DNA from 2 places in the Telluria sp. ZT3P26 genome. Region 2 is predicted to be linked to the other one. Evidence: riboswitches for the same ligand, from Rfam matches in the RefSeq annotation. Region 2 holds a riboswitch; the other holds the start of a gene.
What was found. A riboswitch is a leader RNA that binds a small molecule or an ion and turns the genes downstream of it on or off. The one in region 2 is predicted to bind thiamine pyrophosphate.
Positions count from the first base shown of each region.

Region 1: linked by a shared signal. The riboswitch ahead of thiC (phosphomethylpyrimidine synthase ThiC) and the one ahead of AC56LN_RS06045 (TonB-dependent siderophore receptor) in region 2 are both predicted to bind thiamine pyrophosphate.

Region 1 covers NZ_JCASII010000004.1:109,308-124,316, reverse strand. Annotated here, with positions in the region: gene thiS (sulfur carrier protein ThiS) at 1-87, opposite strand, end outside; gene thiC (phosphomethylpyrimidine synthase ThiC) at 88-2,013, opposite strand; TPP riboswitch at 2,091-2,202, opposite strand; gene AC56LN_RS14250 (hypothetical protein) at 2,260-2,553, opposite strand; gene AC56LN_RS14245 (hypothetical protein) at 2,697-4,811, opposite strand; gene AC56LN_RS14240 (valine--tRNA ligase) at 5,058-7,856, shown strand; gene AC56LN_RS14235 (hypothetical protein) at 8,223-8,414, shown strand; gene AC56LN_RS14230 (acyltransferase family protein) at 8,447-9,592, shown strand; gene AC56LN_RS14225 (transglycosylase domain-containing protein) at 9,592-10,275, shown strand; gene AC56LN_RS14220 (MBL fold metallo-hydrolase) at 10,276-11,304, opposite strand; gene AC56LN_RS14215 (alanine/glycine:cation symporter family protein) at 11,466-12,947, opposite strand; gene AC56LN_RS14210 (hypothetical protein) at 13,178-13,372, shown strand; gene AC56LN_RS14205 (DUF2147 domain-containing protein) at 13,478-13,930, shown strand; gene AC56LN_RS14200 (SMR family transporter) at 13,970-14,311, shown strand; gene AC56LN_RS14195 (hypothetical protein) at 14,373-14,897, shown strand; gene AC56LN_RS14190 (response regulator) at 14,864-15,009, opposite strand, start outside.
Region 2 covers NZ_JCASII010000001.1:1,360,921-1,375,929, reverse strand. Annotated here, with positions in the region: gene AC56LN_RS06070 (LysR family transcriptional regulator) at 1-842, opposite strand, end outside; gene AC56LN_RS06065 (MFS transporter) at 941-2,146, shown strand; gene AC56LN_RS06060 (glutathione S-transferase) at 2,152-2,865, opposite strand; gene AC56LN_RS06055 (hypothetical protein) at 2,958-3,293, opposite strand; gene AC56LN_RS06050 (DUF535 family protein) at 3,601-4,347, shown strand; TPP riboswitch at 4,404-4,501, shown strand; gene AC56LN_RS06045 (TonB-dependent siderophore receptor) at 4,585-6,714, shown strand; gene AC56LN_RS06040 (HDOD domain-containing protein) at 7,118-8,086, opposite strand; gene AC56LN_RS06035 (AAA family ATPase) at 8,226-8,759, opposite strand; gene pnuC (nicotinamide riboside transporter PnuC) at 8,756-9,349, opposite strand; gene AC56LN_RS06025 (S46 family peptidase) at 9,367-11,505, opposite strand; gene AC56LN_RS06020 (GGDEF domain-containing protein) at 11,681-12,988, shown strand; gene AC56LN_RS06015 (HDOD domain-containing protein) at 12,990-13,952, opposite strand; gene AC56LN_RS06010 (efflux transporter outer membrane subunit) at 13,999-15,009, opposite strand, start outside.

The DNA of each region.
Region 1 (15,009 bases), on a different contig from region 2:
GTTCAGGTCCAGCTGCGCGAGCAGGCCGGCCAGTGTCTGGCCCGGTGGCACGCCGCACGGCGCGCCATTGACTTCGATGGGTGTCATTCAGACCTCCCGGTACAGCCGGGCGCCGTCGCGCACGAACTCGATCGCCTTTTCCTGCATCCCCTGCTGCAGGGCCTTTTCGCCCTGCATGCCATTGGCGGCAGCGTAGGCGCGCACTTCCTGCGTGATCTTCATCGAGCAGAAATGCGGGCCGCACATCGAACAGAAATGGGCCACCTTGGCCGAATCCTTGGGCAGCGTCTCGTCGTGGAATTCGCGCGCCTTGTCGGGATCCAGGCCCAGGTTGAACTGGTCGTCCCAGCGGAATTCGAAGCGCGCTTTCGACAGCGCGTTGTCGCGCAGCTGCGCGCCCGGATGGCCCTTGGCCAGGTCGGCCGCGTGGGCCGCGATCTTGTACGTGATGATGCCGTCCTTGACGTCCTGCTTGTCGGGCAGGCCCAGATGCTCCTTGGGCGTCACGTAGCACAGCATCGCCGTGCCGTACCAGCCAATGGTGGCCGCGCCGATGCCCGACGTGATGTGATCGTAGCCGGGCGCGATATCGGTTGTGAGCGGCCCGAGCGTGTAGAACGGCGCTTCATGGCACTGCTCGAGCTGCAGGTCCATGTTCTCCTTGATCAGGTGCAGCGGCACGTGGCCGGGGCCTTCGATGATCGTCTGCACGTCGTGCTTCCACGCGATCTGCGTGAGTTCGCCCAGCGTTTTCAGTTCGGCCAGCTGCGCTTCGTCGTTGGCGTCGTAGATCGAGCCTGGGCGCAGGCCGTCGCCCAGGCTGAACGTCACGTCGTACGCCTTCATGATGGCGCAGATGTCTTCGAAGTGGGTATACAGGAACGATTCGCGGTGGTGCGCCAGGCACCACTTGGCCATGATCGAGCCGCCGCGCGAGACGATGCCCGTCAGGCGGTTCGCCGTCATCGGCACGTAGCGCAGCAGCACGCCGGCGTGGATCGTGAAGTAGTCGACGCCCTGCTCAGCCTGTTCGATCAGCGTGTCGCGGAAGATTTCCCAGGTCAGGTCTTCGGCCTTGCCATTGACCTTTTCCAGCGCCTGGTAGATCGGCACCGTGCCGATCGGGACCGGGCTGTTACGCAGGATCCATTCGCGCGTTTCGTGAATGTGCTTGCCGGTCGACAGATCCATCACCGTGTCGGCGCCCCAGCGGATCGCCCAGGTCATCTTTTCCACTTCTTCGCCAATCGACGAGGTCACGGCCGAATTGCCGATATTGGCATTGACCTTGACCAGGAAATTGCGGCCGATGATCATCGGCTCGATTTCGGGGTGGTTGATGTTGAGCGGGATGACGGCGCGCCCGCGCGCGACTTCCGAGCGCACGAATTCAGGCGTGATCTCGGCCGGGATGCTGGCGCCGAACGACTGGCCCGGATGCTGGCGCCCCATCAGGTCGGCAACCCGCTTGCCCATCGGACCGGATGCATGCAGCGACGCGATGTATTCCTTGCGCTGCATGTTTTCACGCAGCGCGATGAATTCCATCTCGGGCGTGATGATGCCCTGGCGCGCGTAATGCATCTGCGTGACGTTCGCGCCGCTCCTGGCGCGGCGCGGCGCGCGCTGCAGGTCGAAGCGCAGCGCGGTCAAGGCCGGATCGTTCAGCCGCTGCTGGCCGTATTGCGACGATGGCCCGGTCAGTTGCTCGGTGTCGCCGCGTTCGTCGATCCATGGTTGACGCATTGGCGCCAGGCCGCTGCGGATATCGATCGCGGTCGCGGGTTCCGTGTACGGTCCGGACGTGTCGTAGACGAACAGCGGCGGATTGGGTTCGCCGCCAAAGCTGTCGGAGGTGGCCGACTGGCTGATCGCGCGCATCGGCACGCGGATATCGGGGCGGCTGCCTTCGATATAGACCTTGCAGGAGTTTGGTAGCGATGCGATGGCTGCCTGGTCCACCGTGGCGGTGGCGGCATCGAACAGTTGCGAAGACTTCGGAGGTGCGTTCATGTGGCTCCCTTGCGTGCATGAGAGCCAGCAAAGGAGTTACCGGGTGCGGCGAGGTCGGGCGCAAGACTGCGCACGGCCGCACGAATCGGCTGCTTCCCTTCGCTGGCATTATCCAGATCAGGTTCGGAGGGTATTTCTCACCCACGCATCGCTGTAAAACAACGGCGCGCAGGACCCCTAGCGTTTGCTGCCAGTGATGGCAGCGGGTGGATTATAGCCGAACCGATATTGGATGGGCCATCATGGTTACAACATCGGCGGCTCGGCCGGCAACGGCAGCAAATGCAGCGCGCCGTCGATGAAGCGCACTTCGACGAACGGCGTCTGCGCCGGCTCGACGGCACGGCGCACCGTCGGCCCGCCCTGCACCGCCACCTCGAGCTGGACGCTGGCCCCATCGACCGCCACATCGAACGAATCCGCACGCGAAATCGTCAGGTCGGTACTCACGTTCGGCCGGTCATAGACCTGCTTGCCGTCGACCCGCACGCTGACCGTATTGTCTTGAAAGCCTTCGCCCAACCTCACGCGTAACGTCATCGCTTGCCTCGCCTTTCCATTGACTGCGACAGGTTTGCCGGACAAGCCGCCCGAAGAGCAGGCTTGTCCGGAACAGGGTAACGCCAGCAGGGCCACCACGACCAGCGCGCATGCCTGGTGCACTCCCGGCCATCCCGCAGTGGTCATGTCTTCCGGTGCGGCCGCGTGCCCGGCCCGCTCGCGCCGGCCGCTGCAGAGCCGCCCTGGACAGTGGCCAGGCAGGTCAGCAACTCACCCTGGGACACCGGATCGAGTACCCTGGCCCCGGCGGCGCTCGAGAGCAAGGCGACGCTCTCGTCAAGACGGGCTGCGCGCACGAACAGTGGCTTGCCCTCGCCCGCGTTCACCGTCTTGAACGCGCGTGCCGCATTGACGCCCTTGACCATGCGCACATAGGCCGCCATCGGATGCGTGTCGAAACGATCGAGCACCTCGTCGAAGGCGGCATTGCCCGAGCGCAGCGTTACGTTGTCCGATCCTTGCAGGTACAACAGCGCGCCCTGGTCGTCGCCCATGAACAGGTCGGCCAGCACATTGTCGTCGGTACTGACCGGATAGCGCACGCGCACCGTCAGGATATCGGACAGCACTTGCGAACCGTCGAGCGCCGCATACGCGGCCCGTACCCGGTACTGGCCGGGCTGGCCGAAATAGAAGCCATCCCTGCCGTAACCAATATACGCGCTGTCCTGGGCCGGGTTGTCCACCCCGAGCATCGTCTGGCGTTCGCCCACCAGGTGGTCGATCATCGGCTCGTAGGCGCAGACCCGGCCGCCCGGTTGTTCGATGACGATCTTGACCAGGCCGTAGTTCGGATGCAGCCAGGTATGGGCGCGGCGCCCGCGCGTGTCGGTGGCACGCAGCTTGAGTCCGAGCACCACCGGCTCGCCCAGCGCGAAGCTGCGCTGGTGGGTCGATATCTCGAGCACCAGGCCGGATTCGTCCGAGATCGGATCGGCCATCACGTCACGGCCAAGCGAGGCACCGCTGGTGAAACTGTTGCCGCCCATGACGACGTCGTTGCGGAAACCGTGGCGCAGGTGGATCAGCTCTTCGTCGTCGAAGCGGAAGTCGAAGCTGCTCCAGAAGCCGGGCGCGTTGCCATTCGGGTAGTACCACGGGTAGTTCATCCACGACAACGCTTCGGGGCGGTTCGGTTTGGGAGGATTGGCGTACGACTTTTGCCACGAGTGCATCAGGTTGAAGCAGTGGCCCAGTTCATGCACGTAGGTGTAGAGCTGCAGCCGCAGTTGCTCGGCCGTGGTGCCGCCGATCCCGGCGTGAAACACGGCGCAGCCCTGGCGCTGCTTGCCCTGCTGGTCGAACATGATGCCGTACAGGCCCGTGCCAAGGTCATGCTGCTGCGCCACCAGCTGCCAGACGCACCACTGCTGCAGGTCGCCCCACAGCGAAAAGTGCTGCTGCATCGACGCGTGCAGCTCGGCATTGCTCCAGGTGGCGTTGCCCCCGGCGCCGCTGACATCGATGACATTGTTGCCGGCGGTGGGCACCATACCGATCCCCGCTTCGCCAAAGGCACTGACCACGTTGACCGTGCGGGCGCTGCCGCCCGAAGGCAGCGCGCCCGTGTTGTAGCTTGTAAACGGCGTGGTTGCCACGTCGGACACGCTGTCGGTTTCAATGCGCACCGTGCGGAAATGCAGCGACGAGAAGGGACAATGATAGGACGCCCCGGGCGTATTGTTGACCGTGAAGAACTGCAGCGTGGCAGCGGCCTGCGGCTGGAAGATGTTCACGCGCGGGATCGTCACCTGGATCACCGGCGCCCCGGCCGCGAACGTGAAGCGGCCCATGCCCTTGACGACGATGCGGGTGGTCGACACCGTCACGGTGGGGCTGTCGACCACGAACGAGCCGAAGTACGACTTGGTCTTGCCGCTGGTCTGGTAAAAGTCGCCGCTGACCCGGCGCATCGGCCGGTTGCGGTCGACGTCGACCCGCAGGTCGAGCTGGAAGCTGCCCAGTGAACTGGCGTAGCAACCGCTGACCGCCTTCTTGATGGCCGGGATGGACGGGATGGGAAGGGAGGGGATCGGCAAGGGCGTTTGCTGGGCCGGCTGGATGGCCGGCGGTGCAGCGATCCCGGGCGCGGCGCCGGTGGGCCCGGCGTCGTATGGCTCGGGAATCCCCAGGTCGCCATTGGACAGCCCGGAGACTTCTTCATACGTCATCACGCCGGTATCGCCGATGGCGTCCTCGTTTGCATTGTCGATCCCGGTTGGGTCGAGTTGTGACATGGTGTTCTCCTCATGTTGGATGTGCCCTCGTTCGACCAGCGGGATGGGGGTGATGGTTCGTCGAGGCTGCAGATATTCAGAGGAATCACTGGCACATTTGGAGGTATATCAAGGAGCTGTGGCAAACAAAGAAGGATTCAAACGAGCTGGGCAACACATGGCAATTCAGCGACGCTGCCAGGATAGGCTGGCGCTGGAAGGTGACCTATAATGGTTTCTTTCGCAAAATTCACACACGACCACATCATGGAATTAGCCAAGTCTTTCGAGCCAGCCGATATTGAACAGTTCTGGCGCGCCGAGTGGGAACAGCGCGGCTACTTTGCTGCGACCATGGACGAGGGCAAGCCCTCCTTCAGCACCCAGCTGCCGCCGCCGAACGTCACCGGTACCCTGCACATGGGCCACGCGTTCAACCAGACGATCATGGATGGCCTGACGCGCTACTACCGCATGCGCGGCTACAACACCGCATGGGTCCCGGGCACCGACCACGCCGGCATCGCCACGCAGATCGTCGTCGAGCGCCAGCTGGACGCGCAAAAGATCTCGCGCCATGACCTGGGCCGCGACGCATTCCTCGAAAAAGTCTGGGAGTGGAAAGAAAAATCGGGCAGCACCATCACCGGCCAGATGCGCCGCCTGGGCACGTCGCCCGACTGGCAGCGCGAATACTTCACGATGGACGAACCGCGCTCGAAATCGGTCGTCGAAGTCTTCGTGCGCCTGTACGAGCAGGGCCTGATCTACCGCGGCAAGCGCCTGGTGAACTGGGACCCGGTGCTGGGCACGGCCGTGTCCGACCTCGAAGTCGACTCGCAGGAAGAAGACGGCTTCATGTGGTACATCCAGTACCCGCTGACCGACGGCAGCGGCCACCTGACGGTCGCCACCACGCGCCCTGAAACGATGCTGGGCGACGTCGCCGTCGCGGTCGACCCGACCGATGAACGCTACCTGCATTTGCACGGCAAGACACTCACACTGCCATTGACCGGCCGTGAGATTCCGATCATCGCCGACAGCTACGTCGATAAAGAGTTCGGCACCGGCTGCGTGAAGATCACGCCGGCCCACGACTTCAACGATTACGCGGTCGGCCAGCGCGCCGGCCTCGCGCCGATCAGCATCTTCACGCTCGACGCCAAGATCAACGAAAACGGCCCGGCCCAGTACCAGGGGCTGGACCGCTTCGCCGCGCGCAAGCAGATCGTGGCCGACCTCGAAGCGCTGGGCCTGATGGAGCAGATCAAGCCGCACAAGCTGATGGTCCCGCGCGGCGACCGCACCAACGTCGTGATCGAGCCGATGCTCACCGACCAGTGGTTCGTCGCAATGACCAAGCCGGCCCCGGAAGGCACGTTCAATCCGGGCAAGTCGATCACCGACGTGGCACTCGAAAAAGTCGCCAGCGGCGAGATCAAGTTTGTGCCGGAAAACTGGAGCACGACCTACAACCAGTGGCTGGGCAACATCCAGGACTGGTGCATCTCGCGCCAGCTGTGGTGGGGCCACCGCATCCCTGCCTGGTTCGCCGAAGACGGCCAGATCGTCGTCGCGCGCGATGAAGCCGAAGCGCAGGCCAAGGCGGCAGCTGCCGGCATCACCGGCGCCCTGCGCCGCGACGACGACGTGCTCGACACGTGGTTCTCGTCGGCGCTGGTGCCCTTCTCGACCATGGGCTGGCCCGAAGAAACGCCGGACATGAAGATGTTCCTGCCGTCGTCGGTGCTGGTCACGGGCTTCGACATCATCTTCTTCTGGGTGGCGCGCATGGTCATGATGACCGCGCACTTCACCGGCAAGGTGCCGTTCGAGACCGTCTACGTGCACGGCCTGGTGCGCGATTCGCAGGGCCAGAAGATGTCGAAGTCGAAGGGCAACACGCTCGACCCGATCGACCTGATCGACGGCATCGACGTCGAGACGCTGGTGGCCAAGCGCACCACGGGCCTGATGGACCCGCGCGCCGCCGAGAAAATCGGCAAGGCCACGCGCCGCGAATTCCCGGATGGCATCCCGGCATTCGGCACCGACGCCGTGCGCTTCACGATGGCAAGCTACGCGTCGCTGGGCCGCAACATCAACTTCGACCTGGGCCGTGCCGAAGGCTACCGCAACTTCTGCAACAAGCTGTGGAACGCGACCCGCTTCGTGATGATGAACACGGAAGGCAAGGATTGCGGCGCGCCAGCACCGGAAGATTTATCCCAGGCCGATCGCTGGATCATCTCGCTGATGAACCGCGTCGAACAGGATGTCGCCAAGGGCTTTGCCGACTACCGCTTCGACAATATCGCGAACAGCATCTACAAGTTCGTCTGGGACGAGTACTGCGACTGGTACCTTGAAGTGTCGAAAGTCCAGGTCCAGCAAGGCACCGAAGCGCAGCAACGCGCGACGCGCCACACGCTGCTGCGCGTGCTGGAAGTGATCCTGCGCCTGGCGCATCCGATCATCCCGTTCGTGACCGAAGCGCTGTGGCAAAGCATCGCCCCGCTGGCCGGCAAGACCGGGCCGACGATCATGCTGCAACCGTATCCGCAAGCCGATGCGACGCAGATCGACGAAGGCGCCGAAGCCTGGATGGAGCAACTCAAGGCGCTGGTGGACGCCACCCGCAACCTGCGCGGCGAAATGTCGCTGGCGCCGTCGCTGCGCGTGCCGCTGATCGTCGAACCATCGAGCGACGCCGGGCGCGCTGACATGGCGGTGTTCGCACCGTACATCCAGCTGCTGGGCAAACTGGCCGAAGTGCAGATCGTCGATGCGCTGCCGGAATCGCCAGCAGCCGTGTCGATCGTCGGCACCACCAAGCTGATGCTCAAGGTCGAGATCGACGTCGCCGCCGAACGCGAGCGCCTGTCGAAAGAGATCGCGCGCGTGGCCGGCGAAATCGCCAGGGCCAACGGCAAGCTGTCGAACGAGAGCTTCGTGGCCCGCGCCCCGGCCGCCGTCGTGGCACAGGAGCAGGAACGCGTGGCAAACTTCTCGGCCACGCTCAGCAAGATGCAGGAGCAGCTGGAGAAACTGGCAGCGGCATAACTAGCCAGCGCCCAAAGAAAACGCGGCCTCGGCCGCGTTTTTTGTTTCTGTCCCGCTCACTTCAATCCATGCCATCAGCACAGCCGGGGTCAGGTCTGACATTCGGACACGACCTCAGCCCTAACTACTTGCAGTGGCTTGTTGCCCGGCATTGGCATGGCCCGGTATAAGCTGGTTCCGACTACCCAATTGTCGAGTTCGTGTCCGAATGTCAGACCTGACCCTGGCTTTTAAGGTCGAATCAGAAGGCAAGGCCACGATCGACCGGCTGGCGGCACGAACCGGCGCATCGACGTCGGCGGCAGCTATACCCACACCAGCGGCGTTGTCAGCCGCAGCAGCGCATGGATCGTCGATGCAGACAGCATGAAACGCCAGCTTGACCTTTACACACTGTGGAAGCGTGATGCAAGATCGCGCCTGCGACTGTCGGTCTCGGATGTGCTGCAGCAAGACGTTCGCGAACGGCGCACGTTCGAAGGCAACGCGCCGCTGATTCGCGCAACGACGTATCGGGTACGCGCAATCTGGCGCCTGGTATGGGAACGCACCCTGTAGACGATGGCAGCAATCACCCTGGAAAGCACCGCATGACGACTTCCCTCCTGCATCGACAAGCCGCGCGGCGTAACGTCGGCATCGATTGCCTGCGTGGCCTGGCGATCCTGCTCGTGATCGTGCACCATCTGGCCTTGCCGTTTCGCCTGCCGCTGGGCCCAAGCCTGCTTGGCCAGTGGCTGCCCAAGCGACTGATCGACGCCATCAGCTTCAACGGCTACGAAGCAGTCTTCATCTTCTTCACGTTGTCGGGCTTCCTGATCACGCTGCGTATCATCGAACGCGATGGCGACGTTGGACAGGTCGACCTGCGCCGTTTCTACCGCGCCCGCGCACGGCGCATCCTGCCCCTGCTCGGCCTGGCCCTGACGCTGCTCTCGCTGCTGGCCGTGTGCCAGGTACCGGGATTCGCACCAGAGACCGACCGCCAGTCGCTGGCCGGCTTGCTCGGTTCGGCACTGACGTTCACGTTCAACTGGTACGAGGGCCGCACTGGCTGGGCGCCGCCGGGCTGGGATGTGCTGTGGTCACTGTCGATCGAAGAAGTGTTCTACGTGGGCTTTCCGCTGCTGTGCCTGTGGCTGCCGCGCCGTGTCCTGATCGGCATGTTGGTCATGCTGGCGCTGGGACTGCAACCGTTGCGCGCGCTGGTGCCGATGAGCGACGAGGTCTGGTGGGAAAAGGCATACCTGCCCGGAATGGCGGCGCTGGCCTGGGGCGTGCTCGCTGCACTGCTGGCGCGCCGGTGGCAGCCAGGCAAACGAGGGGCCCGCATCATGGGTCTGGCTGGTGCGTTGTGCCTTGTGCTGGTATTGGGCTGGTCGGACGTGGTCTACCGACATCTGTTCAAGTCGAACCTGTATGTGATTTGCGTCGGCGCCTGCCTGCTGCTGCTGGCCTTTCACGCGCAGCCACCTGCGCCGCGCCATGGTCTCGGATGGCTGGCGCGCATGGGAAGCCTCAGTTATGAGCTGTACCTGTTCCACATGTTCATCGTGCTTTCCGCGCAGTGGCTGTACAGGTCACTTCTGGGCGATGTGCAAACCTGGACCTTTGTCGTCTATTTGCCGGTGCTGCTGTGCTGTTACGCGCTGGCGCGCCTGCTCGAACACGGCACCGTGCATCTGGGTTTGCAGCGCAGACCATCCGTGGGCCAGGTGCCCGTCAAAAGCGTGTGATGCGACGACGAACCCGTTGGCTGTCGATCCTGCCCGCGATGGTGGCGGGCTATCTGCTCCTTGTCGTCATCTGGGCCTGGGCCACCTTTGACACTGTCACTGCCCACATGCCTGCAATCGCTGACGCGCCCCTGTCCGCGCGGCAGACGCAGATCCTGCTGCGCGTCGAAGATCCTGCCTTCTTCGTACACCACGGCGTGAGCCTGACCAGCGGCCAGGGCTTTGCGACGATCTCGGGCGCGGTCGCGCGCGACGTCTACCTGGAAGGGGCGGATCTGGGCGGGGCTGGCGGCGCGTTGCAGGCGCTGTACCGCAGCGTCTTTGCATGCTGCAAACGGATCGATCTGGGCCGTGATGCGATGGCCGTGGTGCTCGACGCCAGGCTGTCCAAGGCACGACAACTGGCGCTGTACACGACCCGTGTCTATTTGGGAACGCACAACGGCAGGCAGATCATGGGCTTGTCAGCGGCGTCCCGGAATTATCTCGGCAAGTCGCTGGAACAGACCAGCGAAGAAGAATTCATTGGCCTGGTTGCCATGATCAAGGCACCCAACGCGTACCATCCTGTCAGGCAGCCCGCAGCGTATGCGACGCGCGTGGCACGGGTGCGTGCGCTGGTGCAGGGCACCTGCAAGGCTCACGGCTGGTTCGATACAACACTGGCGCACTGCGGCGCGTGATCACTTGAGGCCATGCCACCAGCGCCCGCCGGCATGCGGCTGCGTCAAGCTCAGTGCTTCGCCCATCTCCGGCGTGGCCAGCTTGATCCCGCGCTCGTTGGCCAGCGTCTCGATCCGGTCGAGCGGCTCTTGCCAGCGATGCAGGGCCAGGTCGAACGTTCCGTTGTGCATTGGCAGCAGCCAGGCTGCGTTCAGGTCCACGAAGGCTTGCAGCGTTTCTTCCGGCTGCATGTGGATGTCTGGCCAGAGCTTGTCGTAGGCGCCGGTTTCGATCAGTGCCACGTCGAACGGCCCGTATTTGGCGCCGATCTCCTTGAAGCCCTGGAAATAACCGGTGTCCCCGCTGAAGAACAGGCGCAGTCCGTCGTGCCGGATCACCCATGATGCCCACAGCGTCGAGTTGCCGTCACGCGGCCCGCGGCCCGAGAAGTGCTGGGCAGGCGTCGCGACGAAATGCACGCCGTCGATCTGGGCGCCCTGCCACCAGTCGAACTGGCGCACCTTGGCGCGGTCGATGCCCCAGTCGACCAGCCGGTCGCCCACGCCGAGCGGCGTGAGAAATACGGACGTCTTCACCGTCAGCGCCATGATCGCCGCGTAGTCGAGGTGGTCGTAATGGTCGTGCGACAGGATGATCGCCTTGATGGGCGGCAGTTCGTCGATCGAGATCGGCGGCGCATGAAAACGCGCGGGGCCGGCCCATTGCACGGGCGATGCCCGCTGCGAGAACACGGGGTCGGTCAGGTAGAACTCACCGGCAAGCTTGATCAGCATCGTCGAGTGGCCGAGGCGGTACAGCGTGTTGTCGGGCGCGGCGAGCAGGGCGGCCCGTGTCAGCGGCTGCACCGGCACCGCCTGCTGCGGCATGGTGCCGGCCGGCTTATGGAACACGAAGGCCCACCACAGCTTGGCGATCTCGCCAGGACCCAGCTTGTGCATGGCGACCGGATTGCGGTATTTGCCGTCGTGGTATTGGGGCGACTGCGGGGTGGTGGTGGTGGTCGCCGAGACCGGCGGGGAGATTGCCATGGTAGCGAGAGCTCCCAGAAGGATGATGCCGGTCAGCGGGCGCATGAACGCGTCGATTCGATAAAAGTGCACTGCGGCCAATCCGGACGTTCGGGCGTTGGCGCGGGTGGAGGACGATCCGGCGGACGCCCCGGCCTGGATGGCCGGAGCATCACGCGACGCTATTTGACTGGCGCCGCGTCGCGCGCACCGTCACCTTGCACCTTCAGCGCAGCCGCACGCCCCTCCCAGTAATGCGCATTCTTGATCCCGAGCGCAACCGGATCGAACTCGGGTTCCTTGCCAGCCTTCTTCTGCGCTTCGTAATCGCGCAGGCACTTGAAGGCGTCCTTGCGCAGCAGGAAGATCGCGACGATGTTCAGCCACGCCATCAGGCCGACGCCGATGTCGCCCAGGCCCCAGGCCACGTCGGCGGTCTTGACCGCGCCGTAGATGGTGGCCGAAATGATGCACAGCTTGAGGACCACGCCCAGCCACGGATGGCGGTTATGGCGGTCCATGTAAGCGATATTGGTCTCGGCGATGTAGTAGTAGGCCACGATGGTCGTGAACGCGAAGAACAGCAGCGCGATCGCGACGAACAGCGCGCCGAAGCCCGGCAGCACGTTCTCGAGCGCGGTCTGCACATAGCCCGGACCCGACGCCACGCCCTGCACGCCGATGAAGCGCGCCGTGCCGTCGGTGTTCTCGACGTTGTACTGGCCCGTCACCAGCAGCATGAAGGCGGTGGCCGAGCACACGAACAGCGTGTCGATATAAACGGAGAAGCCCTGCACCAGGCCCTGCTTGGCCGGGTGGCTCACTTCGGCCGCCGACGACGCGTGCGGGCCGGTACCCTGCCCGGCTTCGTTCGAATAGATGCCGCGCTTGACGCCCCACTGGATGGCCATGCCGAGCATGGCGCCGAAGCCCGCATCCAGGCCGAAGGCCGAGCTGACGATCAGGCGCAGCACGCCCGGCAGGGCTTCAATGTTCATCGCTACCACCGCCACGGCCACGAGGATGTAGGCGGCCGCCATGAACGGCACCACGATCTCGGCAAAATGGGCGATGCGCTTGACACCGCCGAAGATGATCGCGGCCAGCACCACGGCCACGCCGATGCCGGTGTAGAGCGGATCGATGCCGGCGGCGGTCTTGAGACCTTCGGCGATCGAATTGGCCTGCACGCCCGGCAGCAGCAGGCCCGTGGCGAACAGCGTGGCGATGGAGAAGGTCCAGGCGTAGCGCTTCATGCCCAGGCCTTTTTCGATATAGAAGGCCGGGCCGCCGCGATACTGGTTGCCGATCTGCTCCTTGTAGAGCTGGCCCAGCGTCGACTCGACGAAGGCCGAACTGGCGCCCAGGAAGGCCACGGCCCACATCCAGAACACGGCGCCCGGGCCGCCGAACGTGATGGCAGTGGCCACGCCGGCGATATTGCCGGTACCGACCCGGCCAGCCAGCGTCATGGCCAGCGCCTGGAACGAGGACACGCCCTGCTCCGAACTCTTCCCTTCGCGCATCAGGCGCAGCATCTCGCGCAGGTGTCGCACCTGCAGGAAGCGGCCGCGGATCGAGAAGTACAGGCCCGCCCCCAGACACAGGGCAATCATGATGGGGCTCCAGATGATACCGTTGACAGCGTTGACCAGGTCGAGCATGGTGGTGCGACTCCTGCGTTGAGGGGTTCAGGAAGGCGGCATTTCGCCACCGTGAAGTCGCACAAGTTACATGATTCCGTAGGGAATTAACATCATTTTTTCGGCTCTGTGGCGCCATCCGCCGGGCTGGCTCAGGATGGACGGAAAATGGGCGCTGCTGGTGCGGACGCGCCCGATGGTGCACCAATTGCTGGCGATCTAAAGCGTGGTGGACATGATACGATCCCACCATGGACCGACGAAGCGATTACAAGACCTCCCTCCTCATCGACGCCGTGCTGCACGACGTCTCGATCGAGGCCCGCCCTGCGGCGCGCGAACTGGCCACGCTGGGCGTGCCGCTCGAAGTGAGCCTGCGCGTGCTCACCCGCCCGGCCGAGCGGCGCCACCAGGTGACCCCGGAAGACGTGCGCAACGCGCCATAGCCCCTGGTGCGCAATTGGAAGACATCCTCGGGCGTCAACCTGTCACACGGACGAAGCGGTAGGCTACACTGGCGCCGTACCTACAACAACACTGGAGACACCACCATGCGCCACCTGATTCAAGCAAGCCTGATTGCCGCCACCATGTTTGCCCTGCCCGCTGCCGCCTGGGCACAGGCCACCTCGCCTGTCGGCACCTGGAAGACCATCGATGACAAGACCGGCAAGCCGAAGGCGCTGGTGCGGATCACCGAAGAAGGCGGCATCCTGACCGGCAAGATCGAAAAACTGTACCGCGCGCCATCCGAAGAGCAGAATCCGCTGTGCGGCAAATGCAGCGACGCGCGCAAGGACCAGCCGATCATCGGCATGACCATCCTGTCGGGCCTGAAAAAAGACGGCGGCGACTACACCGGTGGCGAAATCCTCGACCCGGCCGCCGGCAAGACCTACAAGAGCAAGGCCACCCTGGCCGACAACGGCAACAAACTCGAAGTGCGCGGCTACATCGGCGCGCCGATGTTCGGGCGCACCCAGACCTGGCAGCGCGAGCAGTAATCATTACCACGGCCCGGCGACGGGCCGTTTTTATTGTCCATGACCCTGAACCTCGCTTACCTCTATCTCGGATTTGCCATCGTTGCCGAAGTGATCGGCACCACGGCCCTCAAGGCGTCCGACAGCTTTACCCGCCCCCTCCCCAGCCTGATCACCGTCGGCTGCTATGCCCTGTCGTTCTACCTGCTCACTTTCAGCCTGCGCGTGCTGCCAACCGGCATTGCCTACGCGATCTGGTCCGGCGTGGGCATCGTGCTCATTTCGATCGTCAGCTGGTTGTATTTCAAGCAAAGCCTCGACCTGGCGGCGATTGCCGGCCTGGCGCTGATCATCGCGGGCGTGCTGGTCATCAACCTGTTTTCGAAAAGCGTCGGCCACTGACCATGTCAACCGCGCCACGCGCCCGGACGTTACATCCGGCCCCATCCCGATCATCCACCCCATGACATCCACTCCGATCACGCGTACCGCACGCCCCGTCTTTCGCGGGCGCGAGATGCGCATGCTGCGGCTCCTGAGCATGGCGGCCGGCGTGTTTGCCATCCTGCTGCCGGCCGCGCTGCTGGCCTCGACGGCGCATGGCATCCCCGACTGGCTCGAGCCGTACATCGTGCTGGTGGGCGTGGCACTGGGTTCGGGCGGGTTCTTCCTGGTGGCGATGGCGGGCCATCGCATGGGGCGCGACGCGATGCTGCGCTCGTTCGCGGCGCTGCTGCTGATGGTGCCGTTCGGCGCCAGCGGCATCGTCATCTGGCACGGCAGCAATATGCTGATGGTCTACCTGTGCACGTTCTTCCTGGTCCACACGATCCTGCTCTACTGCAGCTTCATCTATCCGCTGATGCACGTGCCGCAGCCACCCGCGCCGCCCCGGCGCGCCAACAAAACGGTGGCCTGGAACCAGTTGAGCCGGCCCCGCCGCAATCCCGACGACTACAACCAGCCGGCATCGCGCGCCAACCGGTAAGCTTCGACCCGGTTGCCGGCGCCGAGCTTGCTGATCGCTTCGGACAGGTAATTGCGCACCGTGCCTTCCGACAGATGCACCTGGCGCGCGATCTCGCCGCTGGTGCGTCCCT
Region 2 (15,009 bases):
ACCCGCGGCGCGAGTGCACCCTGCTTGTAGAACACGGCCCACACGGGCTGTGTCCACGGCAGGGTGTGTTCTTCCAGCACCACCACCAGCCGTCCCGCCGCGACATCTTCGCGCGTCAGAAAATCCGACAGCGATACGATCCCCGCACCATGCAGCGCCAGCTGCCGCAGTGTCTCGCCACTCGACGCCACCACCTGCGGCGTGATCGTCCAGCCTTCGCCGCCGTCATGGCGCAACGGCCAGGTATTCAACAGTGCCGGCGCCGTGAAGCCCAGCGTGCGATGCCCAGCCAGCGCCGCCGTATCACGCGGCGCCTCATGGCGTTCGAGATACGCGGGTGAAGCCAGCACGCGCAGCCGCGCCGCGCCCAGCCGGCGCGCATTGAGCGTCGAATCGGGCAGCGCGCCGATGCGGATTGCCAGGTCGGCCCGCTCTTCGATCAGGTCGACATAGGTTTCACCGCTGACCAGCTCCAGCCCGATCAGCGGATACGCATCCAGGAATTCGGCGACCAGTGGCGCGAGCAGATGCCCCAGCGCCGGCGTGGCGGCATTCACGCGCACCAGGCCCGCCGGCTGAGAACGGCGCGCCGCCGCTTCGGCCTCGGTGTTGGCCAGGTCGGCCAGAATCGTTCGCGCCCGTCCCAGCAGCCAGGCGCCCTCCTCGGTCAGCTGCAGGCGCCGCGTGGTGCGCTGGATCAGCGTCATGCCCAGGCTGCCCTCGAGGCGCGAGATCGTGCGCGAGACGCCCGACGGCGTCTGCCCCAGGCGCTCGGCAGCGCGTGAAAACGAGCCGGCATCCATGACTGCGGAAAATACAATCAGCGCATCCACATCAATCATTGATGACTCCGAATCAAAAGTCCATTGTAGCCGAGCGTATTTTTCCAGGCTGGCAAAGGCGGCACACTGCACGCCTGTCATCTCTGAGAAAGTACATCATGCCACTCGCACTCTGGGCGCTCGCATTGAGCGCCTTTGCCATCGGGACGACCGAATTCGTCATCGTTGGCCTGATTCCCACCATCGCCGCCAGCCTGCAGGTGTCGGTGCCCTCCGCAGGCCTCTTGGTGAGCCTGTACGCACTGGGCGTGGCCATCGGCGCACCGCTGCTCACTGCCATGACGGGCCGCGTCCCGCGCAAGCAGCTGCTGCTTGGCCTGATGGTGTTGTTTACGATCGGGAACCTGGTGGCCTGGATGGCCCCGGACTACACGGCGCTGATGGCCGCGCGCGTGCTCACTGGCCTGGCGCACGGCGTGTTCTTCTCGATCGGCTCGACCATCGCCACCAGCCTGGTGCCGAAGGAAAAAGCGGCCAGCGCGATCGCGTTGATGTTCACCGGCCTGACCGTGGCACTGGTCACCGGCGTGCCGCTCGGGACCTTCATCGGCCAGCACTTCGGCTGGCAGGCGACGTTCCTTGCGATGTCGCTGCTGGGCGTGATCGCCGTTATCGGCAGCGCCATCCTGGTGCCGTCCGATATCGCCGGCAGCAAGCCGGCGCCGCTGTTGACGCAACTGGCGGTGCTGAGGAAGCCGCGCCTGCTGCTCGTGTATGCGATCACGACGCTCGGCTACGGCGGCAGCTTCATCGCCTTCACGTACCTGGCGCCGATCCTGCAGCAAGTGTCCGGCTTCGCGGCGTCGACCGTGAGCCTGGTCATGCTGGTGTATGGCGTGTCGGTCGCGGCCGGGAATATCTGGGGCGGCAAGCTGGCCGATCGTCTCGGGCCGGTGCGCGCGCTGCAGATCGTGTTCGCGCTGCTGGCCCTCGTGCTGCTGGTGCTGACCTTCACGGCCCCGAGCAAACCGCTGGTGCTGATCACGGTCCTGGCCTGGGGCGCGGTCGCCTTCGGCAACGTGCCGGGCCTGCAGGTGTATGTGGTGCGGCGCGCCGAACGCGATGCGCCGCAGGCGGTCGATGTGGCGTCGGGCCTGAACATCGCCGCCTTCAATGTCGGCATCGCGCTGGGCGCCTGGGGTGGTGGTCTGATCGTCGCGCACCTCGGCCTGATGGCCACGCCGTGGATCGGCGCGCTGGTGGTCGTGGGCGCCCTGCTGCTCACGACACTGGCCGGCTGGCTCGATCGCCGCGACAGCGTGCCTGTAAAAGGCATGACCGCCGCGCCGGCCGCGCTGCACTGACCTGCTTACGCGTCCAGCTCGGGATAGTGGCGGAAGATGCCATCCTGGTTGAATGGAATACGGCGCGGCGATGCCAGGTAGGCCGCGATCTTCGGCCGCGCCGCCACGCGGTCGCGCAGGGCCGTGAGCTGGGGATGCTCTGCTTCGACCTTCTTCATCGCGTTGGGGAATGCATAGCGCAAGCCCTCGATGACCTGGAACAGCGACAGGTCGGCGTAGCTCACGTGCTCGCCCAGCAGGTAGTCGCGCGGTTCGGGATGGACGAGCAGCCGCGCAAAATAGCCCATGAACTTGGGGATGCGCGTCTTCACGAAATCGGCCGCGCGGCGCTCTGCCTCGGCTTTCTGGTCTTCGTAGTACAGCATCGAGGCGATCGGGTGATGCGTGTCGTGCGTCTCGGTGACCAGGTCGGCGATCGTCAGTTGCAGCTGGTGCACCCAGAGCCGGCCAGGTTCGGTGCGCGGCGCCAGGTCATGCTGTTCGCCCAGGTACAGCAGGATGTTGGCCACCTGGCCGATGGTCTGTTCGCCGGCCTTCAGGAATGGCGGAGCGAAGGCGGGATGGTCGCCGACTTCGAGCGCGGCCATCAATTGATCGACGCCGCCATTACCGCGCGCCACGTCAACATAGTCGACGCCCGCTTCCTCCAGCGCCAGGCGCACGAATTCGCCGCGGCCCTGGATCGACGGCCAGTAAAACAGTTCGTAGGGATGCGCCATGATTGTTTTCCTGTTGATGGAGAAAATTCATGGTAAACCGAACAGCACGGCCGGGAAGCACGGTACGCCGGTCAAGCAGGCGGCCTTCGATATCAGGCAACTGCACACCACCGTTTGGCGATCGTTGGCGGCAGATTGAAATGCTTCGCCGTTTCGGCAATCGATGCCTTGTTTGCTTTCTTCCATGCCGAGACCTGGCTGGCGTTGGGCCGTTGAGGACTGCCCGTGCTGTCCTTGTCCTTGGCCGTCTTGGCGGTCGCAGCGCGCGCCCCCTGGCCGCCGACGCGACTGGAGGCCGTGCGGTGCATGCTGCGGGTCTGCGCCATGTCCGCAGCGGTGCGTGCTGCTGACACGCTGTCGTCGACCGGTTCGTTCCCGGTCACAGGGCCCTGCGCGAGGGCGGCTTCCGGCGGCTGGTTGTGCGTCATGGATGTTCTTTCGTGCTGATAAATAAGTGCCGCCATTATGACCTGCTCCGGATCGCGCCCCCGCATTCGGGGCGATCAATGTGACGCGACAAGCCGGGCGCGCCACAGGCATCGCCCGATTGTCGCTATTGAGCAACATCCCACCGTGGGCCGAACCCTGTCAACAGGGCCACTGGCCCCAATCCTGTTGGTTCCTGACGAATCATTACACTTTCTCCAAGCGCACGTTGGCAATCGGGAACATAATTGCACTTAGGAACTAATTTAATAAAGTTCGCCCGCCACTTTCTGCCCAATGGAGCGCTCGATGATCTTCGCGCGATTGACCCAACGCTGGCACGCCTTGCGCCATTGGCGCGAGCGCCAGTCCCTGAATGCCCACGTCCGCTTCGAGGACACGACCTTCAACCGGGCGTACCGCGATGCGGTGCATGGCGACGCCGGCCTGGTCCTGTGGCAGCAGGATGGCGAACATGGCCACTTCGCGCTGCAGTTGCGCGCGGCGCAGCGTGACGATCCGCAGGGCGGGCTGACCTTGATGCTGCTCGCGAATGGCGCGGTCCTGCACCGCCTGTCCTGGACCTGGACCGACGGCGCGCCGCTGGTGACCCACAACGCCGGCCTGTGGCGCGACGCCGGGCCGGCCTTCGATGCCTTCGAACGCGCGTTCCCGAATAATTCACCCAGCTTCTTCGCGTTCGCCGCCTTGCAGGGCGCGGCGCAGGCGCTGGGCATCGAGCGCGTGCTCGCGCTGCGCGCCACCGCCCACCCGGCGTATCACGCAGACCAGCACGCGGCATTCGAAAGCGGCTATGACGGTTTCTGGCGCATTCTCGGCGGCGCCGAATACGATGCGCGCCACTACCAGATCACGCTGCCGTTCTACCTCAAGCCACTGGCCGACATGCCATCGAAGCACCGCAAGCGCGCCGCCCAACGCCGCGAGCAGTGGCGCGCGATCGGCGAGGCGGCGCGCGGCACGCTGCTGCACTATATGGCGCCGGTCGCCACGACCGCTGCCGCTGCCAGAGCGCCCACCATCGCACAAGCCTGACCCCACCACGACGCTTGCCAGATTCACCACGGCCATCAAGCGTCGTGCTACACTCGCGCCTTCGCTAGGGGTCCTGGAACGTTGTTCCGGGTGAGACATACCCTTCGTACCTGATCTGGATAATGCCAGCGAAGGAAAGCGCAAAGCAGCCCTCCCGTTCGTTTGCCCTTCCCCCACGTTGGCTCCGGCTTGATTTCAAAGCGGCGCGCCTCTGTGGCGCGCAAACACGAGCACACCATGACCTTCACTCTGAAGCACCCCGTTCTTGCCTGCGCCATCCTGCAGGCCTTCGTTGTCACGCCTGCCGCAGTCGCACAGGACACCATCCCCTCGGTCGTCGTCACCAGCAGCAAATGGATCGCGCTCGACCGCGCCAGCGTCGGCGGTTTCGCCGAAACGCAGCTGCTCGACGCGCCAGCATCGATTACCTCGATCGGCCAGGGCCAGATGCAGGACCTGTCGATCCGCAGCGTCACCGATGCGAGCCGCTACGACGCCTCGATCGGCGACGCCTACAACGCCATCGGCTACGCCGAACAGTTCTCGGTGCGCGGCTTCACGCTCGACAACGCGACCAGCTACCGCAAGGACATGATCGCCATTTCGGGCGACACGCAGATCCCGCTCGAGAACAAGGAGCGCATCGAAATCCTGCGCGGCCTGGCCGGTCTGCAAGCCGGCGTTGCAGCACCCGGCGGCATGCTCAACTTCGTCACCAAGCGCCCGACCAATGCGCCGCTGCGTTCGGCCACGGTCGAAGTGCGCGAACGCGGCACCGTGTACGGCGCGGTCGACCTGGGCGGCCGCTTCGCCGACCGCCGTTTCGGCTACCGCATCAATGCTGCCGCCGAAGACCTGAAATCGTACGTGCGCGGCGCCGACGGCAAACGCCAGTTCATCTCGGCCGCTTTCGACTGGCAGATGTCGCCGGATGCGCTGTTCCAGATCGACGTCGACCACCAGCACAAGGAGCAGGTCACCGCCCCCGGCTACCAGTTGCTGCGCAATGAAACCCTGCCCACCGGGATCTCCGCAAAAACGCTGCTCAACGACCAGCCATGGACGCGCCCCGTCGACACGGACAGCAGCAATCTGGGCCTGCGCTTCGAGTACCGCATCAGCGACCGCTGGACCGCAACCGTCAACGCCAACAAGCACTGGTTCAAGCGCGATGACTTCACCGCTTTCCCCTACGGTTGCAGCAATGAGGGCGACGGCTACTATCCGGGCTACTGCTCGAACGGTGACTACGACGTCTACGACTTCCAGAGCACCGGCGAGCGCAAGACGCCATGGGGCGCGCAAGCGATGCTGCAGGGTCGCTTCGACACGGGCGCCGTGCGCCACGCGCTGACGCTCGGCATCGCGTACGCCGAACGCCACGACAGCTTCGGCGAATACGTCTACGACTACGTCGGCTCAAGCAATATCTGGCAAAACCAGATCGTGCCGCCGGTGGACAGCAGCCGCGTCACCGGGCCGGTGATGGAACGCCGCGCAACCGAAGAGCGTTCGCTGTTCGTGCAGGATGTCGTGACCCTGGCGCCAGCCTGGACGCTGCATGCCGGCGTGCGCTATGTCCAGCTCAAGCTTGATGCGCTGGAAGAAATCGATCAGGCGCGCGTGAAGTCAAAAGACTCGTTCGCGCTGCCGAACGTGGCGCTGGTGTACGCGCCGGCACCGGACTGGCGCGTGTACGGCTCGATCAGCCACGGACTGCAATACGGCGGCATCGCACCGATGGAGACGGTCAACCAGAACACGGTGCTTTCGCCAAGCCGCTCGAAGCAGTTCGAGTTCGGCGTCAAGCGCAATGTGAACGAGCAGCTGGCGCTGTCGGGCGCCGTATTCGAAATCACCCAGGGCCTCGAGTACACGAACGCCGCCAACGTCTTCGTGCGCGCCGGCGAGCAGACGCACCGCGGCATCGAACTGTCGGCGCAGGGCCGCGCCCTGCCCGGCCTGAACTACAACCTGTCGCTGATGGCGCTCGATACGGACCAGAAGGACACGGGCGACGCCAGCACCGAAGGCAAGCGCGTGACCAATGTGCCGGAACTGCGCACGGCTGCGTGGGTCGAGTACGCGGTGCCGCAGGTGGCGGGACTCAAGCTGGACGCGCAGTGGCAGTATTCGGGCAACAAGGTGTTCGATCCGGCCAACCGGGTCAAGGTGCCGGGGTACCACGTGGCCGGGTTCGGCGCGTCGTACCTGCTGCGCGCGGGTGGTTTGAACACGATCATCCGGGCGCGGATGGACAATGCGTTCGACAAGTTCTACTGGCGCGATGTGACGCAGTCGCTGGGTGGGTATTTGCTGCCGGGGGCGCCGCGGACGTTCAGGGTGTCGGCGCAGATTGATTTTTGATTGAAGCCGGTAGTGGACTACAGTTGCTGTTGTGACTGTGGTTCCTACCAGTGGCGGACGGGTCGACGCTTAGGCACATCAGGATGCGGTCGCGACGTGGACTCTTGAACTATCCCGGCTTTCTACGCTTATCATTTTGAATAATATGATAAGCGCGTCCATTAGGGTCCTGCTGAGCATATCTTTGTGACTGTCCATGCACGCGAGATACCAAGGTGCCGACTATTGCCCGATCTGTTGGTCAGCCAGAAAAATCAGGAGGGCGTGGGGGTTTCGCGCCTCATATCTGTCCGGTCACGGGACGCAATTCTACCGGGATGTCGCACGGCGTTCTGGTTTGGACGACGAAAGACTCGAACGGGACGCCGCACCCTCCTGCTGCACGCCTGGATGCACTCAGGACTTAATCCGACAACTCCTCCAACTTGCCCAGACACCGCCGCTCAAACCCGTTCAGCCCCTGCATCACGAGCGGATCATCGTCATTGATCACACCAGCATCCAGCAGCAGGCGCAACGTGGCGATCCTGTCACCAAGCGCCAGCGCCCTGGCCGGATTCGAGCCTTCCGGCTCATGTGCATGCGCGATCGCCTTGACGACATCCGGCGGGAAATCCCAGTGGCTGGCGATCACCGCCGACAGCTCGCGGCTGGCGACAAAGAACGCAATGCCAAATTCGCCGGAGCCCGGCACTTTGCCTTCGCAGACGCGGTCGGCGATCTGGAACGCCACCTGCAATCCCAGGTTGTGCATCAGGCCCGCCAGATAGGACTCGAACACGCCGGCGGACAATCCCGGCGCCATGACGCTGGCGGCGAATGCGCAGCGTTCGGCATGCTTCCAGACGACGGGCGCCACCTTGCGCGCAACGCCCTGCGTCGTCACGCGCAGCAGCGGACGAAACGCGATGCGCGCGAGCAGCATGCGCAAGCCGTTCAGGCCGAGCATCGTGACGGCGCCTTCAAGCGTTTCGATGGGCGTCACGGGTCGGTAATAGGCACTGTTCGCTTCGCGGATGACTTCGGCGACCAGCACCAGGTCGCGCCCCACCTGAGCGGACAGCGCGCCCGTCGAGATATTCTCGTCCGATAGCGCGGTCAGGAGCTGCGAAATCAGTTCGGGGATACGTGGCACGAGGCCGGAGGCACAGACAGGATCGGCGGCGAGCGAGCGCACTTCGTCCAGGATCTGGGCCTCCTGTTCGGGTGACGCCGCGCAGCGGCTGCTGGCCGTCAGCCAGCGATAATAGGTGGCGTGGACCTCAGTCGCCATGGCCTGACTGTCTTCGCCCGTCAGCGCTGCGCCGACGGCTGCGGGCGCGACGGTTTCCTTCTCCGCGCCGCCCAGCAAGCGACCAATCCAATTTTTCATCGCGTCCCGCCCCGTGTTCAGAAAGTGGCATATTGTAATGCCACAAAGAAACAAATAGTCGGCCTGGACAAACTATTTACTGCCGATCGGCCTTGTCTCTGGCATATCGGCGCAGTTTAAGTCGTACGCTTGAGGTAGATCAATCGGGCGCCGCAAGCAGCTGTTCTACCTGCACCATGCGCTGCGGCAGCTCGCCTGCCAGTAGGGTGTACGCGATGCCGCGCCTGGCCAGTGTTTCGAGGAGCATCCGGTGCACCATCTGGCGCACCGCTTCCGATTCGCGCTGCAGGCCGTCCGGCTCCCAAGGACCGTCGGGTGCGGTGACCAGCGTGACGGCATAGGCGTGACGCGCGGCGAGCTGAGCCAGTTGGGCATCCACCCGGTCCCAGTACACCTGGCTGTACAACGCCGTCATCAGGGCCGTCGTGTCGCAGAACAGGTAGCGCCGCGCGATGCGGGCCGCCGCATCCTCGCGCGCCAGTTGCGTGCGCGCGATGCCGAACTGGTCTTCCTCGCGCGGCACGCGGGCGTGCACGTCGACGAATTCGCGCAGGTACTCGGGCACCCAGACCGTGTCGTAGCGCCGCGCCAGCGCTTCGGACAGCGTGGACTTGCCTGACGATTCGGCGCCCAGGATCGCAATCCTGGCCACACCGGCAACGGGCATGGTCATGCCCGCTTCTCCACATGCGCGGCCCAGGCGCGCAGGCCGGCCATGGCCAGCAGCACGAACACGCCATACAGCACGGCCGTGAGCATCAGGCCCTTGTAGACATATAGGCCGACATACAGGATGTCGACGGCGATCCAGATGTGCCAGTTCTCGAGCTTCTTGCGCGCCAGGAGCAGTTGTCCCAGCAGGCTGCCGGCGGTCAGGAAGCCATCGGCGTGCGGCACATCGGTGTCGGTGAAATGATCGAGGAAGGTCGAGAGCAGCACGAAGCCGGCGACCCACGCGACGAGCACCCAGGCGCGCGCGCCGGGTTTGAGGCGCGTGACGACCAGCGGCGCATTGCCGGCGCCGCGCAGCCACATGCTCCAGCCCCAGATCGACGCGCCGATGAACACGAACTGCAGCCCCATGTCGCCGTACAGCCGCGCCTCGAAGAACACCACCGCGTAGGTGGCCGACGACGCGATCGAGAACAGCCAGGCCCAGTGCTTCTGGCGGATGTTGAGCACGACCGTGACGACGGCCAGCAGGAACGAAATCAGTTCGAGTGGCGACGTCGTCAGGCCGGCGAGGACAAGGGGTTCGTTCATGCGTGGATGTACCCGTCCTACTTCTTCGGATACTTGATCGTCATTTCCTTGAGCAGGTTGTCGGCATGATCGACCTCTTTCATTACCCACAGCATGTAGCGGATATCCACGTGGATCGCGCGCGTGATGGCGGTGTCGAAGTACCAGTCCTTGGTGATCGATTCATAGGTCGAATCGAAGTTCAGGCCCACCAGCTCGCCCCGCCCGTTCATCACGGCCGAACCCGAATTGCCGCCCGTGGTGTCGGCGCTCGACAGGAAGTTGACCGGCACGGTGCCCAGCGCCTTGTCCTTGAACACGCCGTAGCGCTTGCCCTGGATCGCTTCCTTGAGCGCGGCCGGCACGATGAACGGGTCCTTGTCGGTTTCTTTCTCAAGAATGCCTTCGACGGTCGTGAACGGCCCTTTCAGCAGGCCGTCGCGCGGCGCGTACGGCGATACCGTGCCATAGGTCACGCGCAGCGTCGAGTTGGCGTCCGGGTAGACCGGCTTGCCCTGCGACGTCTTGAATGCGATCACGGCCGCCATGTATTGCGGGATCACGCGTTCCAGGTTGCCGTCGATCTCGTTGCGCCCGTTTTCCAGCGCCATGCCGGCGTCGTGCAGGCGCACGGCCAGTGCGATGAACGGGTCGTTCGAGGCGCGGAACGCCTGCGGATCCTTGCCGATCCAGGCCAGGCGCTTTGCGGTGTCGGCCAGCTCGCTGCTGCGGTACATCGCCGGCAGCGCCGCTTCGGTCGGCAGCAGTGCGTCGAGGCCCTGCGGGCGCACGGCGCCATCAATGCGGGCGTAGCGGGCCAACGCGGCCTTGTAGCGCGCTTCGTCCACCGCTGGCACGAACGATTGCTCGAGCCGCGTCAAACGCGCCTTGATGAACGACAGGTCGCGTTCCTGGTAGCCGCCTTCGCGCTCTGCGTCGGGCTTCTGGCGCTCGAGGGCCAGGCGATACAGCGTGCGCGCGCTCTTGAGCAGGTCGCTGTGGGTCGCTTCGTTCCAGGCGGCTTCCTGGCGTTGCAGCGCCATGTCGCGGGCGATCACGGCGTCCAGTTCGGTCAGCAGGTTCTTGTTGGCGCCGGCGTGGCGTTGCTGCCAGGTGCGGAACTCGGCGTCCTGCACGTCCTTGATGGCGGCGATGTCCTTGCGCGCGAAGCCGTCCATCAGGCCCTGCGTCTTTTTCAGCACGTTGTTCAGGCTCTTGGCCACGCTCGCATAGCGCACGTCCCAGGCCGGATTGCCCTTGGTTGCGGCGGCGATGGTCGCCAGGTCGGCCGTGATCGTGGCTGCCTTGGCCGGGAAATCGACGTCGCGTGCGAAGCGGATCTCGCTTGGCAGCTTGTAGCGGCTGGTGCGGCCCGGATAGCCGGCCAGCAGGATCGGATCGCCGTTCTTCAGGCCTTCGGCCGACACCACCAGGAAGTCCTTCGAGCGGTATGGCACGTTGTCCGGCGACGGGTCGGCCGGGCGGCCGTCCTTGCCGACGTAGGCGCGCAGGAACGAGTAATCGCCCGTCTGGCGCGGCCACTCGTAGTTGTCGATGTCGCCGCCGAAGTTGCCGATGCGGTCGGACGGCGCGTGCACCAGGCGCACGTCGCGGATCATCAGCTGCCTGATGCGGTAGTACTCCAGGCCGCGGTGAAACGCCGGCACCGAGCAGCGCGTCGATTTGTCGGTTTCGCACTCGGCGATCAGGGCCTTCACGCGCGCGGCGACCAGCGCATGGCGCTCGCTGCCCGACAGCGTGGGGCTCAGGCCATCCAGGACGCGCTTGGTGACGTTCTCGACCTTTTCGGTCACGTAGATCAGCGTGCTCGGGCCGCCCGGCAGTTCTTCGGCGCGGGTCCTGGCCAAAAAGCCATTGACGATGTAGTTCTGCTCTGGCGTCGAATTGCGCTGGATCGCACCGTAGGCGCAGTGGTGGTTCGTGACCACCAGGCCATCGGGCGACACGAACGAGGCCGAGCAGCCGCCGAGCGACACCATGGCGCTCATCGGATGCTTGCTCAGGTCGGCCAGCTTCGCGGCCGGCATCGTGATGCCGATGCGCTTGAGTTCGGACGAGAGCTGCGGCAGCTGGTGCGGTTGCCACTGGCCTTCGTCGGCGAAGGCGGCGGTCGCGGCGCCCAGGAGGGCGACAGGCAGGAAAATCGATTTGAACAAGACAACACCCTGGATGAAAAAAGCAATGCGGGAGTATATCGCCGTTGTATCCCGGCCGTGGCGATTTATGGCGAAGCGACCGCCGCACCGGTCGCGTCAACACTGCGTCACATTGCTCTGGCAGGATGTAATATTGTCGTTTTGCAAGACAGGCATCCAGGGAAGGCATGCAAACATGACAAGCGAGGCGCCACTGTACCGACATACTGTTCTGTACCTGTGCCAGAGTTTCTTCATCAAGGACAACCGGGCAGAGTTGCTGCTGCACTCGCACAAATACGATTTCGATATCCGCTTCTTCAGCGAGCTGGCGCAGTATGTCGCGGCCATCGAGGCCGATCGCGGCACCAGCCTGTTTGTGATCGATCTCGACGCCCTGCACAATATGCAGGCCGACCTGCAGGATGCGCGCAAGACGCTGATGCTGGGTGAACTGCTGGCGCGCCTGCCGCCCGGTCACAGTTACGTCTACCTGCAATCGAGCCGCCAGGGCAGCCGCTTCCTGCTGCAGCAGCGGCTGGTCGACAGCCATTGCCTGGCGTATGCCGAAAAGCCGATCGCCAACGATGTGCTGGTCGACAAGCTGTTCAACCTGTTCGTGCAGCGCAAGCGCGGCGACGCCGTCACCCTGGTCACGCTCGGCGTACCGGGCAGCCTGAATGACGCGGCGCTGCGCGACCAGCGCATCGACGTCAGTTATCACGCCGAGCCATCGACGCTGCACCTGCGGGTCAAGGAACTGCAGCCCGACCTGGTCTTGATCCCCGACAGCGACTACCTGCGGGTGGACGCCCTGGCGCGCGTGATGCAAAAGAATATCGAGGCCGATCCGGTGCGCGAAATCGTGTTGCTGCAGCGCCGCCCGGACGACGCGCTGGCCCGGCGCGCACTGGGCGATGGCTTCGATGCAGTCCTGCCCGACACCGGCTCGGGCATGCTCGAAGCGCAACTGGCCAACCGCGCGGCCAAGATCCGGATCAACAAGGATCTGATCGGCAAGGACCGCGCAACGGGGCTGCTCAACAAGGTCGGGCTGCGGCGTAAAACACAGGACCTGATCCGCCAGGCCACGCTGGAAGACAAGCCACTGGCCTTCGGCGTCATCGACATCGACAAGTTCAAGACCATCAACGACACCTGGGGCCACCATTTCGGCGATATCGTCATCAAGCGCTTATGCCTGTGCCTGGCGCCGCAAATGGACGAGCGCGATCTGCTCAGCCGCTTCGGTGGCGAAGAATTCGTGGTGGTGTTCTGGGATTGCACGCCGGCGCAGGCGTGGGCGCGCCTGGACGCGCTGCGCGCATCGTTCGGCGCCATCGCGTTCCAGGTCGCGCCGGGCGACGAGCGGCGCTTTTCGTTCAGCGGCGGGCTGGCGGCGTTTCCCGCGCAGCGCAGCGAAAACGAACTGTTCGTGCAGGCCGATGCAATGCTCTACACGGCCAAGCAAGGTGGACGCAACCGGATCTGTCCGGCGCCCTGAGCTAGCCTTTGGCGTCGGACAGCTTGCCCAGGCAGCGCCGTTCGAAGCTGTTCAGGCCATCGGCAACGAGGTTGTCGTCCTCCGCGACGACGTGGGCATCGATCAGCACGCGCAGCTTGGCGATCTGGTCGCCCCGCTCGAGCGCGCGGGCCAGCGCCGATGCGGCCGGCGTGCCGGCGCTGGCGATGGCGTTCACGACGTCCGGCGGGAACTCCCAGTGCGCCGCAATCGACGCCGACAGACCGCGGCTGACGGCGAACAGCCGTGCACCGAACTCGCTCGAGCCGGGAATCTTGCCCGCTTCGGCCGCGCGCTCGGCCAGGCGGAAGGCCACCAGCAAGCCCAGGTTCTGCATCAGGCCCGCCAGGTACGCTTCGAACACGCCGGCAGCCATGCCCGGCGCCATCAGGCTCGACGCCAGCGCGCACTTTTCGGCCTGATGCCAGACGAGCGGCGCCGCCTGGCGCGCAAAGCCGGTGTCGGCCATGCGCAGCAGCGGGCGGAACGCGATGCGCGCCAGCAACATGCGCAGGCCGTTCTGGCCGAGCATCAACAGTGCGGCATCGAGCGACTTGATCGGCTGCAGCGGGCGGTAATACGCGCTGTTGGCTTCGCGGATCACTTCGGCCACCAGCACCGTGTCGCGTTCGACCGAGCGCGCCAGCGCCCCCTGCGATACGGCGTCGTCGGCCAGGTCGCGCAGCAGTTCCGGGATCAGTTCGGGGATGCGGGGCACCAGACCGCTGGCCGCGCCCGGATCGAGCGCCAGCGTGCGCACCAAATCCAGCAGGTGTTCTTCGACGTCGGGCGTGGCTTCATAGCCGGCCTTGGCGGTCAGCCAGCGGTAATAGGCACCGTCGACCTGCTCGGCCAGGTCGGGCGCAGGCTCACTGGCCGGCGCTTCGCTCGCGGCCACGGCTGGCGTCTTGTCGGCGCCCAGCATACGGTCAATCCATTTTTTCATAAAGTCGGTCGGGCCTCGGATGCGTCATTGTAAGCCCTGACGCGACTCAATTGACAATCGCCGGCGCGTTGTTCACCTCTCCGTCGGTCCAGCCACCGCCCAGCGCCTGGATCAGCGCCACCGCCGTCGTCTGGCGGTCAGCCTGCACCTGCACCAGCTGGCGCCGCGCATTGAGCGCCGTGACCTGCGCCTGCACCACCTCGGTATAGCTCACCTGCCCCGACTTGTAGCGGTTCAGGATCTGCTCTTCGACCAGCCCGGCTGCTTCGGCGGCTTCGACGCGCAACTGCTGCTGCTGCTCGAGCACGCGGGTGGCGGCCAGGCCGTTCTCGACATCGGCAAACGCCGTCAGGACCACCTGGCGGTAGCTGGCCACGGTGGCCTGGTGGCGCGCTTCGGCGCCTTCCACGCTGGCGCGCGTGGCGCCGGCATTGAACAGCGTCTGCGCCGCCGACAGGCCGAACGACCAGGCCGCGTTCGACAGCGAGAACAGGTCGCCCACGCGACTCGTGTTGTTGCCGTACGAAGCCGACAGCCCGAAAGTCGGGAAGTAGGCCGAGCGCGCGATGCCGATGTCGGCATTGGCCACGGCCACATTGCGTTCGGCGGCGGCGATGTCGGGCCGGCGCTGCAGCAGTGTGGACGGCACGCCGACCGGGACGGCCGGCACCACGACCTGCCATGGCGTGCTGGCCAGCGCAAAGCTCGACGGACTCTGGCCGACCAGCACCGCAATCGCATGTTCGAGCTCGGCGCGCGAGCGCGCAAGGCCAAGCGCGTCGCTGCGCGCCGTGGCCAGCTGCGTCTGCGCCTGCAGCACATCCGAGCGCGCCGAGACGCCCGCTGCAAAGCGGTTCGACGTAATCTGCAGCACGCGTTCGTAGCCCTCGATGGTGGACGCGAGCATCCCGATCTGGGCATCCGTCTGGCGCAGCGAGAAATAGTTGATCGCCAGCTCGCCAAGGGCCGCAAGGCGCACGCTGGCCAGGTCGGCGGCGCTGGCCTGGGCGCTGGCTTCGGCCGCACCGACCGCCGTGCGCAGGCGGCCGAACACATC